DNA from 2 places in the Mesorhizobium sp. UC74_2 genome. Region 2 is predicted to be linked to the other one. Evidence: predicted binding sites of a transcription regulator. Region 2 holds the regulator's gene; the other holds the start of a gene.
What was found. The regulator LexA, encoded in region 2, represses DNA repair genes until DNA is damaged. The targets are predictions, from matches to a motif close to TGTTCNNNNTGTGTTCNG.

Region 1: the regulator LexA is predicted to act here: its motif matches at 1,918-1,935, upstream of recA (recombinase RecA).

Annotation. Positions count from the first base shown of each region.
Region 1 is NZ_CP170562.1:3,008,471-3,017,069, forward strand. Features, by position in the region: gene alaS (alanine--tRNA ligase) at 1-494, opposite strand, end outside; gene recA (recombinase RecA) at 705-1,793, opposite strand; gene ACFJIU_RS14710 (carbohydrate kinase family protein) at 2,057-3,001, shown strand; gene ACFJIU_RS14715 (pseudouridine-5'-phosphate glycosidase) at 3,066-3,983, shown strand; gene ACFJIU_RS14720 (hypothetical protein) at 4,075-4,494, shown strand; gene ACFJIU_RS14725 (TfoX/Sxy family protein) at 4,519-4,842, opposite strand; gene ACFJIU_RS14730 (GFA family protein) at 4,954-5,451, shown strand; gene ACFJIU_RS14735 (GNAT family N-acetyltransferase) at 5,510-5,998, opposite strand; gene sufA (Fe-S cluster assembly scaffold SufA) at 6,011-6,397, opposite strand; gene ACFJIU_RS14745 (SUF system Fe-S cluster assembly protein) at 6,635-7,027, opposite strand; gene ACFJIU_RS14750 (cysteine desulfurase) at 7,033-8,268, opposite strand; gene sufD (Fe-S cluster assembly protein SufD) at 8,378-8,599, opposite strand, start outside.
Region 2 is NZ_CP170562.1:2,161,631-2,170,229, forward strand. Features, by position in the region: gene gltX (glutamate--tRNA ligase) at 1-915, opposite strand, end outside; gene ACFJIU_RS10530 (ComEC/Rec2 family competence protein) at 1,007-3,559, shown strand; gene lexA (transcriptional repressor LexA) at 3,586-4,308, opposite strand; gene ACFJIU_RS10540 (LysR family transcriptional regulator) at 4,503-5,390, opposite strand; gene ACFJIU_RS10545 (antibiotic biosynthesis monooxygenase) at 5,506-5,856, shown strand; gene ACFJIU_RS10550 (DUF1236 domain-containing protein) at 6,157-6,510, shown strand; gene glp (gephyrin-like molybdotransferase Glp) at 6,560-7,765, opposite strand; gene moaC (cyclic pyranopterin monophosphate synthase MoaC) at 7,765-8,250, opposite strand; gene trpC (indole-3-glycerol phosphate synthase TrpC) at 8,253-8,599, opposite strand, start outside.

The sequences.
Region 1 (8,599 bases), 850 kb from region 2:
TCGCCCATGGCCCAGAAATTGTCCGAGGTCGCGATGCGGATGATGCGGTCATCCGAAAAGCCGGCGATCTTCTTCCAATAGCCGGCCGCCTCTTCGTCGGTGTGATAGACGGTGACGAGCAGCTTGTCCTTCTTCAGCCCGAAACCCTTGGTGATCAGGTTCCAGGCAAGTTCGATCGCGCGTTCCTTGAAATAATCGCCGAACGAGAAATTGCCGAGCATCTCGAAAAAGGTGAGATGGCGGGCGGTGTAGCCGACATTGTCGAGATCGTTGTGCTTGCCGCCGGCACGCACGCTCTTCTGCGCGGTTGCGGCGCGCGAATAGGGCCGCTTCTCCAGGCCGGTGAAAACGTTCTTGAACTGTACCATACCGGCGTTGGTGAACATCAGCGTCGGGTCGTTGCGCGGCACCAGCGGGCTGGAGGCGACGATCTCGTGGCCTTCCTTGCGGAAATAGTCGAGAAAGGTCGACCGGATATCGTTCACGCCACTCATCGAAACTGCCTTTATGGTGAAGCCCCCAGCCAAGGCCGGTGGAAAATGGAATAGGCCTTTTAGCGGCAGCCTTCCAGCCTGTCCAGAAACAGGCAAGACCCATGCGCGCAGACCCAAAGCCATCGCCAGAAACGCAAACCGCCGGCGCAAGGCCGGCGGTTAAACCATTGTCATCAGGCGCTGAACTGGCTCTCAGGGGAGAACCAACCGTTAGCCTTCTGCGGCGTCGTCGAGATCGTTGTCGCTGTCGCCGCCATTGTCGAGGAATTTCTCCGCGATCAGCCCGGCATTCTGTCTCAGCGCCTGCTCGACCTCGCGGGCAAGATCCGGATTGTCGCGCAGGAACTGCTTGGCGTTTTCACGTCCCTGGCCGAGACGCTGCGAATTGTAGGAGAACCAGGCTCCCGACTTCTCGACGATGCCGGCCTTGACACCGAGATCGATCAACTCGCCGGTCTTGGACACGCCTTCGCCATACATGATGTCGAATTCGATGACCTTGAAGGGTGGGGCCAGCTTGTTCTTGACCACCTTGACGCGGGTCTGGTTGCCGACGACCTCGTCCCGATCCTTGATCGAACCGATGCGGCGGATGTCGAGGCGCACCGAAGCGTAGAACTTCAGCGCGTTACCACCGGTGGTCGTCTCGGGCGAACCGAACATGACGCCGATCTTCATGCGGATCTGGTTGATGAAGATGACCATGGTGTTGGAACGCGAGATCGAGGCGGTGAGCTTGCGTAGCGCCTGGCTCATCAGGCGAGCCTGCAGGCCCGGCAACGCATCACCCATCTCGCCCTCGATTTCGGCGCGCGGAGTGAGCGCTGCGACCGAATCGACCACCAGAACGTCGATGGCGCCTGAGCGAACCAGCGTGTCGCAGATCTCCAGCGCCTGCTCGCCGGTGTCCGGCTGCGAGATCAGCAGGTTTTCGAGATCGACGCCCAGCTTGCGGGCATAGACCGGATCGAGCGCATGTTCGGCATCGACGAAGGCGCAGATGCCGCCCTTCTTCTGCGCTTCCGCCACCGTGTGCAGCGCCAGCGTGGTCTTGCCCGAGCTTTCCGGCCCGTAAATTTCAACGATACGGCCACGCGGCAAACCGCCGACGCCGAGCGCGATGTCGAGGCCCAGCGAGCCTGTCGGCACCGTCTCGATCTCGACCGCCTGCTCATTGGCACCGAGCCGCATGATCGAGCCCTTGCCGAATGCCCGTTCGATCTGCGACAGCGCAGCGTCGAGCGCTTTTGTTTTGTCCACCGAATTGTCCTCTACAAGCCTCAAGCTATTCTGAGCCATGATACATCACCCCTTGGTCGTCAATGAAGGCCGGACAGTCCGGGATCCCTTGTTATTATGTACCCTTTTTGTTCCGTTTTGGCAAGACACCGCAATACCTTGAAAAGTATGTTAAATTCCAATTTGTTCTTTTTTTGTTTTGCAGCAGGCGGCCGTGAGGCGTCCTCACGCGCGCAGATCACATTGGCGCGATGCGGCGGTCGCCGATTCGGCAAGGCCACAGCAACGAACCATAACGCGACCGCTAGCATCGCGGTGCGTGCATGAGCCCCATGCCGAAGCTTTTCGCCGCTGGTGGCGCGCATATCGACCGACGCGGTCAGGTGAGCGGCCCCTATGTGCCGGCGGCGTCCAATCCCGGAACGATGCGCGAGGACGTCGGCGGCGGCGTCTTCAATGCACTGCGCACAGTCGTGCGACGTGGTGTCTCCGCCGCACTGATGTCGGTGCGCGGCGGCGACACCGCGGGCGAGACGGTCGCGCGGACAATCACGCAGGCCGGCATCAAGGATCTCTCGGTCACCTTCCTTGACCGTGCCACGCCGAGTTACACGGCCATCCTCGACAGCGAGGGCGAGCTTATGGTCGGCTTTGCCGACATGGGGCTCTATGATCTGGCTTTCCCAAAGCAGATGCGCCGCGCCAACATTCGCGGCGCGGTTGAGGCATCGGATGCGGTGCTCTGCGATGCGAACCTGCCGACCGCGGCGCTCGAGCGTCTCATGGTGCTGGCCGCAGACCGACCAATTTTCGTCATCGCCATTTCACCGGCCAAGGTGGTGCGCCTCGCCTCGCTGTTCGAACGGCCGACGCTGGTGTTCATGAACCGTCGCGAGGCGGCAGCGCTGACCGGCCTTTCGCGCGAGGCGACCGAGAAAGATCTGGTAATGGGCCTGCGTGGCATTGGCATGCGCGGCGGCGTCGTGACGGCAGGAGACCGCCCTGCGCTCGGTTTTGACATGAACGGCGCCTTTGCAATCTCGCCGCCTCCGCCGAGGGCCGTGGTCGACGTGACCGGCGCAGGCGATGCGCTGGCGGGAGCCACCACCGCAGCGCTGCTGCGCGGGCTGCCGCTGCGCGTCGCCTTGCGCGAAGGTGTCGCAGCAGCAGGACTCGCTATCGAAAGCCCGCTCGCGGTACCCGAATTCACGCAGGCATCCTTTGCCGCAGCCCTGACCCTTGTGCCGGAAGCGCGGGAAGTGGCATGAGGACGGCAAATCCCATTCTTGAACGGCTGTTCGCGAACCGCGTGACGCCAACCGGAGACATCTCATGATCCTCGAAACCGCCCGCCCTTACATCGACATCCACGCTCCCGTCGCCGAGGCACTGAAAGCGGGCCGTCCGGTGGTGGCGCTGGAATCGACCATCATTACCCACGGCATGCCCTACCCCGACAATGGCGCGATGGCGGCCAATGTCGAAAAGATCATTTCGGATGAAGGCGCAGTGCCGGCAACGATCGCGGTCGTCAACGGCCGCATCAAGATCGGCCTGTCCGACGGCGAACGGGAATCGCTTGCCATGACCGGCGACGCCATGAAGCTGTCGCGCGCCGACTTCGCCTTCGCCGTCGCCGAAGGCCGCACGGGCGGCACGACCGTGGCCGCCACCATGATCGCCGCGCATATGGCCGGCATCAGGGTGTTTGCCACCGGCGGCATCGGCGGGGTGCACAAGGGCGCCGAAAAAAGCTTCGACATCTCGGCCGATCTCGACGAGCTGGCACGCACGCCGGTGATCGTGGTGTCGGCAGGCGCCAAGGCCATCCTCGACATCGAAAAGACGCTGGAAGTCCTGGAAACGCGCGGCGTGCCGGTGATCGGTCATGGCTGCGAGACGATGCCGGCCTTCTGGTCGCGGCAATCACCCTTCCGGGCGCCGCTGACGCTGGATGCACCCGAAAAGATCGCCAAACTGTTCAAGACCCGCCAGGCGCTTGGCATCGATGGCGGTGTGCTGGTGGCCAATCCGGTGCCGGTGACCGACGAGATCCCCGCGGCCGAGATGGCCGGCTATATCGAGGCCGCGCAGAAGGCGGCGAAAGCGCAGAACGTGACCGGCAAAGCCGTCACGCCGTTCCTGCTCGGCAAGATCCTGGAACTCACCAACGGCCGCAGCCTGAAGACCAACATCGCGCTGGTCGAAAACAACGCCCGAGTCGCGGCCAGGGTCGCCAAGGCCCTGTAGAAAAGGTCATCGGCTTCCGCGCCCCTGCTTCCCTCCGGCATGCAAGTGTGATGACGATGTCCTGGGCGGGCAGCGCAGGAATGAGGACAGAATGCCGATCAAGGGAAAATTGACCGTCGTGGCGTTGGGCGTCGCGACGCTGCTCGTGGGCGTGGCGAACAGCCAGGCAGCGACCAAATGCACGGCCTACGAGCAGCAGGTGGCCAGGCAGATCAAGGAAGGCAAGGCTTTCCTGAAGCAGGAAAGCTTCAGGAAGTGGATCGACGACGGCCTGCAGAGCAAAGCGCCCTACAACAAGAAACCCTACACCGCCTACAGCAAATGGTACGCCCGGTTCGACAAGCTGGGTTCGATGGGAGCGGAAACGGAAAACGTCAAATTCCTTGAAAACCACGGCTTTACGGCGTCAGCCGCTTATTCCGTGTTTCAAGGCTATGCCCTCAACGGCAAGCTGACATCCGATGTCGACATCGATTTCGAAAAGAAAATGAACGCCTTTTCCTGCGGCTGATTCCAGACGCTGGCTTGCGGTAATTTACTTTCCCAAACGCAGGCCAGCGTCGTAGGATTTCCTTGCCCAGGCAGCCATGTCGTCCGGATCGTCGGCGGCACCGTCCGGCAAGGTCCAATACGGCATCGCCACCTGCTTGCCATGACGCGAGCCGACATAGGTCCATTGCGTGCAGCCGGCCGCTGCGAATTCCTGGCCGAGTTCGGCATCGGCCTTCAGCAGCAGTTCGCCGCGCAGTTCGATGGCGACGATGACGCCGTCGAAATAGATGCCCTTGCCACCGAACAGACGGCGGATGCTGACCGGGCCCAGGCCAGCGAAAAGGTCGGTGATCGCGTCATTGTCCATGGCGAGATCATTGCATGGCGCCTGACCATCGTCACGATGAAACCAAAGCTCTGCTGACAGGTTTCGGCTCAGGACTGTACAATATTGTCCGGTCCAATCGAGGAGACCGCCATGCCCATGCTACTTCAAGGCTCCTGTCGTTGCGGTGCCGTCCGCTTCGAAGTCGAAAGCCACACACCGGCCCCCTACCAGCTCTGCTATTGCTCGATCTGCCGCAAGCAGCAGGGCGGCGGCGGATACGCGATCAACCTCGGGGCCACTTCGGCAACGCTGACGATAACAGGCGAGGAGAACCTCGGGGTCTATCGCGCAGAGATCCAGGACGACGAACGTCCTGTATGCGAGACCTCCACGGGCGAACGCAATTTCTGCAGGAACTGCGGTTCGGCACTGTGGCTCTACGATCCGACCTGGCCGGAACTCGTGCATCCATTCGCATCGGCCGTCGATACGGAGTTGCCTGAGCCGCCGGAGCGCACCCATCTGATGCTGAAATACAAGAGCGGCTGGGTCGAGCCCGACATCCGCGACGGCGACAAGGTCTTCGATCTCTATCCCGAGGAATCAATTGCCGACTGGCATCGAAGAACGGGAATGTGGGTGGAGTGAGATACCTGCGGTTGGGCAGCGAACCGAACGGCTCTCCCTGTACGCCGCCCGGGTACCGTCAGTCTTCGCTGGCGAAATCCTCCAGTGCCTGTCCTTTGAGGCGAAAGAACACCTTTTCTTCCTCTCGCGAGGCACCGGTTTCGTCGTAGAAAGCGAGCAGCCGGGCATTGCTCCTGTCCGCAGTCCAGTCGACGCGCGAAAGACCACGCGCCGCGGCAAGGCGGGCAAGCGCCCGCAAAAGCGACCTGCCAGCGCCGCTGCCGCGCATGGCTTCCAAGACGAACAGATCCTTGAGAAACAGCCCGCCCTTCAATCCTGGACCGGGATAGATGGTGGAGAAGGTGGCGAAACCGATCAGACGATCGGCTTCGGCGACGAGGATCTCGACGCCGGCCGGAAGGCTGGCGAGGTCCGCCAGGATGATCTCCCTCGCAGGGCACGAGACGCCATAGTGCTGTTGCATTGCCTCGAAGAGGACAGCAAGCTGCGTGTGGTCGGCAAGACAATGCGGCCGGACAGAGGTCACACCCGCCTCAGCCGCTTTCATTGAAGCGAAATCTCAGGCAGCGCTTTGGGCACGGGCCTCGGCCAGCGCCTTGAGGTCGGCAGGCTTCAGCTCCACCGATTCGCCGCAGCCGCAGGCCGAGGACTGGTTCGGGTTGCGGAAGGTGAAACCCGTGCGCAGCGTGGTGCGCTCGAAATCCATCTCGGTGCCGAACAGGAACAGCGCAGCTTCCGGCGCGACATAGACGTGTGCGCCCTCGCGCTCGACATGGTCATCCTTGGCGCTCGGCTCGGTCACCAGGTCGACCGTGTATTCCATGCCCGCGCAGCCGCCCTTCTTGATGCCGAGACGGATGCCCTGCGCGTTCTCGCGCGTGGCCATGATCTCGCGCACGCGCTCTGCGGCCTTGTCGGTCATTGAGATGACGGCGAAGCGTCCCATGTCATTCTCCAGTTTCACACGGGTTCAAGGCCCGCTGAACGAGGCCAGAGCGTTTCCGTTTTTCACGGAAACGCGGAAACACTCTGGCTTTGTTTCTACGCAATTCCGGACGGAAAACCGCTGTGCACTTTTCCTGGAATTGCTCTAGCTATAAGATGGTGAAGTTTTCGCAGGCGCGCAAGACGGCCCGCAAAAGTGCTGGAGCGTCCTTCGCGCGTGCGACAGACGCGCGGCCCTCTAGTACCACCCCACCGCAACCTGAGCCTCTTCCGACATACGGTCGGGTGTCCAGGGCGGATCGAACACCATCTTGACCTCGACGCCCGAAACGCCTTCCACGGTGCCGACGGCATTTTCCACCCAGCCCGGCATCTCGCCGGCCACCGGGCAGCCGGGCGCGGTCAATGTCATGTCGATCTTGACCGTGCGGTCGTCCTCGATGTCGATCTTGTAGACCAGACCGAGTTCGTAGATGTCGGCCGGGATTTCCGGATCGTAGACCGTCTTCAGCGCCGAAACGATGTCGTCGGTGATGCGCGCCAGTTCGTCTGCGGGAATTGCCGAAACGGGAGCGGTTTCGGCCGGCACCGCCTGGGGCGTCTCTGTTTCAGTGATCGCGGCGTCTTCCATGGCTCTTACCCGAAGAATTTCCGTGCTTTTTCCAGCGCATCGACAAGCGCGTCGACCTCGGCGTGCGTGTTGTACATGCCGAAGGATGCCCTGCATGTGGAGGTCACGCCGAAGCGTTTCAACAGTGGCTGCGCACAATGCGTGCCTGCGCGCACGGCTACACCCTGCCTGTCGATCACCATCGAGACGTCGTGGGCGTGAATGCCCTTGAGCTCGAAGGAGATGATGGCACCCTTGTCCGGTGCGTCACCGAAAATGCGCAGCGAATTGATGGAACGCAGCCGCTCATGCGCATAGGCCTTCAAATCGGCTTCGTGCGCGGCGATCCGCTCGCGACCGACCGATTCCATATATTCGAGCGCAGCACCGAGGCCGATCGCCTGCACGATCGGCGGCGTGCCGGCCTCGAAACGGTGCGGTGGATCATTGTAGGTGACGATATCCTCCGTCACCTCTTCGATCATCTCGCCGCCGCCCATGAAGGGCCGCATGGCCTCGAGCCGCTCCTTCTTGCCGTAGAGCACACCGATGCCGGATGGGCCGTAGACCTTGTGACCGGTGAAGACGAAGAAATCGCAGTCGAGATCCTGCACATCGATGGGCATGTGCACGGCGCTCTGGCTGCCGTCGACCAGGACCGGAATGCCGCGCTGATGCGCGATGCGGCAGATCTCCTTGATCGGCGTCACCGTGCCCAGTGCATTCGACATCTGGGTGATGGCGACAAGCCTGGTGCGATCGGTCAGCCGCTTTTCGAATTCCTCGATGTGGAACGCCCCCAAATCGTCCACCGGCACCCAGACCAGCCTGGCGCCCTGGCGCTCACGGATGAAATGCCACGGCACGATGTTGGAATGGTGCTCCATGATGGAGAGCACGATCTCGTCGCCTTCGCCGATGTTCGGCATGCCCCAGCCATATGCAACCGTGTTGATGGCGGCTGTGGTGTTGGAGGTGAAGACGATGTTGTCGGTGCTTGGCGCGTTCAGGAACCGCCGCACGGTTTCGCGCGCCTTTTCATAGGCATCGGTGGCGGCATTCGACAGGAAGTGCAGGCCGCGATGAACGTTGGCATATTCCTGCGAATAGGCGTGCTGGACGGCGTCCAGCACCGCCTGCGGCTTCTGCGCCGAAGCGCCGTTGTCGAGATAGACCAGCGGTTTGCCGTAGACTTCGCGCGACAGTATCGGGAAGTCGCGGCGGATCGCCTCGACATCGTAGGGAGCGGTGGTGTTCAGCACGTGATCCATTTCCTACCCAAAGTGAATGGTGAGTAGTCGTCAGTCAGCAGTGGGCATGAGTGGCAACTGCATCGTTCCCCACCACTCACTGCTCACTATTCGCTACTCACTACCCGTGCGTCGCGAACCATTCGTCGAGCTTGCCTTCCAGCGTCTCGACGATCTGCTCGTCTTCCAGTTCCTCGATCACTTCCGCGACAAAGGCCTTCACCAGCAGACCACGCGCGGTCTTTTCATCGATGCCGCGCGCCATCAGATAGAAGAGATGGCCGTGGTCGATCTCGGTGACAGTGGCGCCATGGCCGCACTGGACGTCGTCGGCGAAGATCTC
Region 2 (8,599 bases):
CTTGGCGAAGTCGAAGCGGGCAGCACCCTTGTTGACGTCGACGATATCGAACCACGACACCATCTGCTCGATCGACATGACCTCATCATCACCATGGCTCCAGCCAAGGCGGGCGAGATAGTTGAGCAGCGCCTCAGGCAGGTAGCCCATGGCGCGATAGGCCTCGACGCCGAGCGCGCCATGACGCTTGGAAAGCTTTGCACCATCGGCACCATGGATCAGCGGAATATGCGCCATCTTTGGCACATCCCAGCCCATGGCGCGATAAATCGCGGTCTGCCGGGCGGCGTTGGTCAGGTGATCATCGCCCCGGATGATGTGAGTGACACCCATGTCGTGATCGTCGACCACGACAGCATGCATGTAGGTCGGCACGCCGTCCGAGCGCAGGATGATGAAATCGTCGAGATCCTTGTTGGGAAAACGCACCTCTCCCTGCACGAGATCGTTGACCACGGTCTCGCCTTCGCGCGGCACCTTGATGCGGATCGCACCTGCCACACCCTCCGGAGCCTCGGAAGCATCACGGTCGCGCCAGTGGCCGTTATAGCGCGGCGGCAGTCCCTGCGCGCGGGCGGATTCACGCATGACGTCCAACTCGGCTGGCGTCTCGTAGGCATAATAGGCCTTGCCCAGCCGCACCAGTTCCTCGGCGACCTCGCGGTGGCGCGCGGCGCGCTGGAATTGCGAAACGGCCTCGCCGTCCCAGGTCATGCCCAGCCAACTCAGTCCTTCGAGGATGGCGGCGGTGGCGGCGTCAGTCGAGCGCTCGCGGTCGGTATCCTCGATGCGCAGCAGCATCTTGCCATTGGTGTGCCTGGCGTAGAGCCAATTGAACAGCGCCGTGCGTGCGCCGCCAATATGCAGATAACCAGTGGGGGAGGGAGCGAAACGGGTTACGACCTGATCGGACATGGAACTCTCGGGAAGAAGCGCAGGAGCGCGGACTTTCGTTGTTTGGGCGTTCATGTAGCATAGGAGGTCAGGGGCGCAAGGGGCAGGCCCGATGGCTGGACCGGGGAGGGTTGGGCGAGGGGGCGCTGATGCCGAACAGGGCATCAACGAGCGTCTTCTATTCGTGTCTCCGGCCGTCGATGACAGCAATGCCGCGGCGGCATCGCCTGACATTCAGCCGATCGGAATGCCATCATCGCTCGATGATCTGCTGGCAGCGCGCCAGCATCCTCGTTCCGATGCCCTGGATATGCCTTCCGGCGACAAGCCATGGCTGGAAACCCGCTGGCAGAACTTGCGAAAGCTGGTTGGCGGGGACCTGCGCGGCCCGTTCGCCGGGGCGATCGCGTTGGAGCTGGATCGCGGCGTCGCGTTCCTGTTCGCGCCGGTCTTTCTCGGGGCTGGAGCGACGGTCTATTTCTCACTCGATCGCGAGCCGGCCTTCGCGCAGTTGATTGCCGGCAGTGCTGTCCTTGCTGTCATTGCGCTGCTTTCACGCTCCCGCCTTGGCTTGCATCTCGCCGCGATGGCCGTCCTCTTCCTCGTGCTCGGTATCCTTGCCGGCAAGGTCGAGACGTGGCGCATGCCGAGCAACGTACTGGGAGCACAGGTGTCGACCAGGGTGACAGGCCGCGTCATTTCAGTCGAGCCGATGGCCAGTGGACGCACGCGGCTGACGCTCGACGTCATCGGTACTGAAAAGCCCAAGCTACGCTATCAGCCGGAGCGGGTGCGGCTTTCGGCTTTGGCAATGCCGGCCGAAATCCGCGCCGGGTCGATCGTGTCCGGCTATGCCCGGCTGATGCCGCCAGCCGGTCCGGTGCGGCCCGGCGGCTATGATTTTTCTTTCGAAAGCTATTTCGACGGGATCGGCGCGACTGGGTTCTTCATGGGCAAGCCGAAGCTTGAATCCCTGGAGAAGGTACCTGCATCGCTGCCCACTCGGCTGTCGGTGGCCGTCGAGACCGCACGCGAAACGATCGCGGATCGCATTCGCGCTTCGATTGGTGGGCCTGAGGGCGAGATCGCCGCGGCACTGATTGTCGGGGTGCGCGCCGGCATTCCGGACTCCGTCAACGAAGCCATGCGAAGGACGGGTATCTATCACATCATCTCGATATCCGGCCTGCACATGGCACTCGTCGCAGGAACCGTGATGTTACTGCTGCGCGGCGCTTTCGCGTTGTTTCCGGATTTCTCAGCGCGCCGGCCGGTCAAGAAATATGCTGCGTTCGCAGCCATTTGTTCGATTTCCGCATATCTCGCGATCTCCGGGGTGGTGGTCGCGGCGGAGCGTAGTTTCATCATGCTGTCGGTGATGCTGATTGCGGTACTGTTCGACCGAGCGGCGCTGTCGATGCGCAACCTGGCAATCTCGGCGATGATCGTGATCCTGACCGCGCCGCATGAAGTGGTCGGTCCGTCTTTCCAGATGTCGTTCGCCGCGACTGCCGCCTTGATCGGCGCGTATGCGGCTTGGGCGCAACGGCGTGAAGTCATGCCTACCCCGGCACCGCTGGCACGCTCGTTCACCGGCTTTCTCGCGCACAAGTCGCTGATTGCGGTTGCTGGCATGGCAGCAACCTCGATCATCGCCGGCCTTGCCACGGCGCTGTTCGCGGTCTGGCATTTCCAGCGGGTCTCACCCCTGAGTTTGTTCGCCAACCTGGCGGTGATGCCAGTGGTTTCGTTTGTCATGCTGGCTGCCGTTCTCAGCGCGATTGCCATGCCGTTTGGCGCCGATGGACCGTTTCTCTATGCGATGGGCAAGGGACTGACGGTGATGATGGTGATCGCGGACTGGATTTCGCAGCGCTCCCCGGTTGACGGGGTTGGCCTTGTCTCGACGCAATCGGTGCTCTTCATTGCCGTGGCGCTTGCCATCGGTGCGATGGCGACGACATGGCTACGTTTGCTGGCATTGCCATTTGTGCTGGCCGGTCTGACAGCGATGGGCAATGTAGAAACGCCCGATGTGTTGATCTCGGAGGACGCACGGCTCGTTGCCCTGCCAGTCGGCGATGACAAACTCGCTGTCAGCCGGGCACGACCCAATCCCTTCACGCTCGACAACTGGCGCCGGGCGCTCAACGTAGAGACGACGGTCTTGCCAGAAGATGTTTCGAGTGACGTCGAACTGACTGTAGAAAATGCACTCGACATGCCGCTTGGCACGCCATTCCTGTGCACACGCCAGCTGTGCTTCGCTCGCCATCCATCGGGTGCTGTCGTGGTGACGACCGCTCGCATCGATGCAGCCAGATCGGCTTGCGGAGTCGCGGCACTCATTGTGATCGACGATGCGACCGCACCAGACCCCTGCAACGATCCGACTGTGGTGGTCGTCACCAAGCAGGATCTGGCCCGCGTCGGCAGTGCTGCGGTGCGCTTCGATTCCTCGCCAGATAAGCCGGCTAATATCTCGTTCGCGATCGATGCCAAAGATCGACCCTGGCATGTCCAGCGGGAATTTACGCGCGAGGCGAGGGGATTGCCGCCTCGTCTTGAAAAAACGCCTAAATCCAAGCCCAAACCGTCGAACTCAAACCACCCCGCCCATTCAGACACACAATTTCCCGGAAAGTCTGTTTCCGGCAATCTGTAGTCGGCTAAATTTGTAGGGTGTCCGGTCTAATAGCGACGGATCAATCCGACCAGTTTACCCTGTACCTTGACCCGATCCGGTCCAAAGATTCGTGTTTCATAGGCAGGATTGGCTGCTTCCAACGCAATCGAGGCACCCTTGCGACGGAAACGCTTGAGCGTCGCCTCTTCCTCATCGACCAATGCCACGACGATCTCGCCGGGATTGGCCGAATTGGCATTGCGGATGATGACCGTATCGCCATCGAAAATGCCGGCTTCGATCATGGAGTCGCCTTTGACTTCCAGGGCGTAGTGCTCGCCTCCCGAAATCATGTCCGGCGGTACGGAAATCGAATGGGTGCGGTGCTGGATCGCGTCGATCGGTACACCGGCAGCGATGCGTCCCATCACGGGGATGGAAACGGAAGCTGCGACGTCGTCGTCATTGCTAGGCGCCTGCAGGCGTTGCGGCTCCTTGGGTACAGAACGCCCCAGGCTGCCCTGGATGACCGCCGGAGAAAATTTCCTGGCTGCGTTAAGGCCGGGAGCAATCGAATCCGGCAACCGCAGCACTTCCAGCGCGCGAGCCCGGTTCGGCAATCGGCGGATGAAGCCACGTTCCTCCAGAGCAGTTATTAGCCTGTGGATTCCTGACTTGGAGGCCAGGTCCAGCGCCTCTTTCATTTCGTCGAAAGAAGGGGGGATTCCGCTTTCCTTCAGCCGCTCATGGATGAAGAGCAAGAGCTCATGTTGCTTGCGTGTCAGCATCGCCACCCTCCGTGGAACGGAACCGGAATCAGAAAAACAAACCCGGAACAAACACTATCTGTTCCATTTGTGTTCCGCAACCATTTAAAGTTTAATGAATTTGTTGACGCTTTGTTCAGCCTAGCAAGAAGCCAGGCCGTTCTCTGTTGCCATATCTCCCGTCGCAGAGCCGGCCGAAGGATGCTGCCCTACCCTTACTCGGCAAATAGATTCTCAGCCATGTAGTCCACGAAAACCCGTACTTTGGGCGAGAGATGGCGATTTGTCGGCCACAATATTCGAAACGTACCCGTTTCGCCGAGATAATCCGTCAGCAGCGGTACCAACTTGCCTTCGGCCAATTCTGCAGACACGGCGAACGGCGGCAGACAGGTGATACCGAAGGACCGTTCGGCGAGGTAGATCAGCGGCTCCAGCGTGCTGGCAACGGTGGTCACGGGAAGATCGAGTTTCAGGTCACAACCGCTGCGCACGAGGGGCCAGGGCTCGAGCCGCCCCGAATTCGCATAACGATGGTGGAGACAGCGGTGCTTGAGCAGGTCCTCCGGCACTCTGGGCGTGCCATGTTCGGCGAGATATTTCGGTGCCGCGACGAGTTTGTGCCGAAAAGTACCGAGTTTGCGGCTTATCAGGCGCGTGTCCCGGATGTCTCCGGTGCGGATCACCGCGTCAAAGCCCTCTTCGATGACGTCGACCAGCCGGTCTGTAAAATCAAGGTCGAGATTGATATCCGGATATTGTTCCATGAAGGCCGATATAGTGGGCATCAACAGCATGCCCGCGAGCGGGAGAGAGACGCGAAGCTGTCCTCGAGGGCTCGCCTGCGATCTCGAAAGCTGGATCTGCGCTTGTTCGTATTCCGATTGAATGCGCCGGCAGGTTTCGAGAAAGAAACTGCCTTCCTCTGTCAGAGCCATACTCCGTGTCGAGCGGTGAAAGAGACGGGCGCCCATTTCGTTTTCGAGCCGCGCAATCGCCTTGCCGACGGCCGAGGCTGTGAGGCCGAGCCGGCGCGCGGCACCGATAAAGCTACCGGCTTCCGCAACCTGTACGAAGATACCGAGTGGTCCAAGCTTGTCCAATTGCGGAATTTTCTTCGTTATTGATGGGAGAGAATGGGCATTTATCTGCTCATCTGTCCTGAATATCCAGAGGTTGCCGCGGCAAGATCGCCGCAATCGTCAGATGGAGACACTCATGGACAAGCCTACCGCAGCCTTTTCTGCATCTCCTCAGTCAACGACTTTTGTCGTGAACGTCATTCACGCCCATCCAGGAAAGCAGGAGGAGGCGTTTGCTGTCATCCAGGATGTCGTGCACTACGTGGCAGAGCGCAAGGAAGGTTTTCTCTGGAGTACGCTCGCCAAGAGCACCGACGGCGAAACCGTCGTCAATGTCGAAGCAATCCACGGTGCCGGCAATGTCAGCGAGTTTTTCTCCGATCCTGTATTCCTGGAGAAATTCCGGAAGCTCGACACCGTATCGAGAAGCGAATTCCACACCTACACGGTCGATGACCTTGTCTTGCCGAAGCGCGCAGTGAAGTGATCGTCAGATGAACTGCCCGGGGCAGCACTGGATATCCAGTTGTACCACTGCCGCTGACAGCATCGAAAACAGGCGCACCCATCGCTTCAGGTGAGCCGAAAATATCCGGGAGCCAGCGGCGGACAGGAGTCTGAGCAGCCCGAACAAAGTGACGTTGTCGGCTCCCGGTATTGTCTCAGAGACCGCATCCTCTGGTCTCGTTCGCACAAAGTCGCCGCAAGAAGACCTTAATTTATTTCGGAACGTGTATCTGCCAGCGACATTCTTCCTTTGGGCAATCTTGCTTGAAAGGAGAGAACGATGAAAACGCTTCTTCCTATGTATGCCCTTTGCGCAATGCTCGCAGGCATTGGCGCCACCTATGCACAGGACACCGTGGTGGTTCCAGAAACGCGGACCTTGGTGGTCCCCGAAGCACGGCCAAATGCGATCGTGATCCAACCGGAGCAAAAGACCGTCATCCGCGAATACGTCCACAAGAATCCGGTGGCCTCAATCAACGTTCTGGGCTTGGAGCTCAATCTGGGCTCGAGGGTACCCGAAACGGTGACGCTCCATGAAGTTCCCGACACACGGTACCGCTACACTGTCATCGACAACAGGACAGTTCTCGTGGATCCGGAAACCCACGAAATCGTCGAAGTCCTGAATTGATCCGATGATCGAGCCCTGGCTGACGGAAGACAGCCAGGGCCCCCTGGAGTCAGCGCAGCATCAATACGTTGCAGATGGAGCCGGCTTCTGCTGCCGCAGCGTGCGGCGCTCGAATGATCAAGCCATTGGCCTCCGAGAGAGTCCGGAGCATCGAGGAATCCTGCACGCCAAACGGGGTAGCCCTCAATGCGTCGCCGTCGAGTTCGACCCGGGCACGGATGTAGTCCTGACGGCGGTCATTGGCTCCCATGTTGGTGGCGAGCCGCGCTTCGCGGATGTTCTGGCTGAAAGGCCGTCCACCGAGTTGCGCGAGCAGGGGTTTCAGGAAAAGTTGCGAGCAGACCAGACTAGCCACGGGGTTGCCGGGCAGCCCGATGCAGCGGATTGCACCCATGCGGCCGAACATCAGTGGTTTTCCGGGGCGCATGGCGAGCTTCCAGAAATCCAATGTCATGCCTTCACCGGTCAGGACCTCATGGACGAGATCATGGTCTCCGACAGAAGCGCCACCCAGCGTGACGATCACGTTGGCGCCAGCCTCGACTGCCTGCCGTATTGCGGCGGCTATTGCTTCCCTGTTGTCGGGGGCGATGCCAAGGTCCAGCGCACGCGCACCGACGGACTGAGCTGCCGCTGCCACTCCATAGGCATTGGACGAGATGATCTGATCCGGCCCCGGCGTGCTACCAGGTGGAAGCAACTCGTCGCCGGTGGCGATGATGGCCACCAGTGGGCGGCGCACCACGGCAACGGCCGGATGGTTGGCGGAAGCGGCAAGCGAGAGCGCGGCGGCGTCGAGAACCCGGCCCTTCTTGAGCAATACGTCACCGGCATTGAAGTCCAGGCCTTTGCGACGGACATTACGCCCCTCGGAAGAGGGCTCGTGAACCTCGATCGTGTCGTCGCCGAGGTCGCTTACGTTTTCCTGGATCACGATGGTATCGGCGCCGGTGGGCAGAGGTGCACCCGTAAAGACACGCACCGCCTCGCCGCTGCCGACTGTGCCCCGGAACGCACGGCCGGCTGGTGCGCTGCCGATCACCTTCAACCTGGCCGGCGTTGCTGCGACGTCGGCAGCTTTCGCTGCATAGCCATCCATGGCGGAAGCATCGAAAGGCGGCTGGGTGCGCAGCGCCGCCAACGGGGCCGCCAGCACCCGGTCAAAGGCGTCCGCCAACGCTACGGTCTCGGCACCAAGCGGTTCGGCATCGCTCAGCAGCCGCTGTAACGCTTCTTCGACCGGAACCAGCGACATCAGGCGCCCGCCTTGTAGTCTCCGGACTTCCCGCCGGTTTTTTCCACCAGCCTTATGCCGGAGATGGTCATTGCGCGATCCACTGCCTTGGCCATGTCGTAGATGGTGAGACAGGCGACTGAAGCGGCTGTGAGCGCCTCCATCTCGACGCCGGTCTTTCCGGTGACGCGGGCAAGTGCCGTGACCTTCAGGCCAGGCAAGGCGTGGTCCGGTTCGATATCGAGTGAAACCTTGGTCAACAGCAGGGGATGACAGAGCGGGATCAGCTCATGTGCCTTTTTTGCGGCCATAATCCCAGCGATGCGGGCAGTCCCCAGCACATCGCCTTTCTTGGCATTTCCGTCGAGGATCATGGCCAGTGTCGCAGCCTGCATCGAAACGCAACCTTCGGCCACCGCTGTGCGCACCGTCTCGGCCTTGTCGCCGACATCGACCATGTGCGCCTCGCCCTGCGCACCAAGATGGGTGAGGGCGTTCCCGGACATCTTCAGACGGCCTCGGCTCTGGCATCGAGGCCGAGCAATTCGCGCGTTGCCGCTGTTACGTCGGCCTGCCGCATCAGGCTCTCGCCGACGAGGAAGGTGCCGATGCCGCTTTTTTCCATGCGGCGGCAGTCGTCATGGGTGAAGATGCCGCTTTCGCTGACCAGCAAGCGATCGGCCGGCACCATCGCCGCCAGCCGTTCTGAGGTTTCGAGACTGGTCTCGAACGTGCGCAGGTTGCGATTGTTGATGCCGAGGAGGCGCGACCTGAGTTTCAGGGCGCGCTCGGTCTCTTTCTCGTCATGCACCTCGACCAGCGCGTCCATGCCGAGCGAAAAAGCGGTATCCTCGA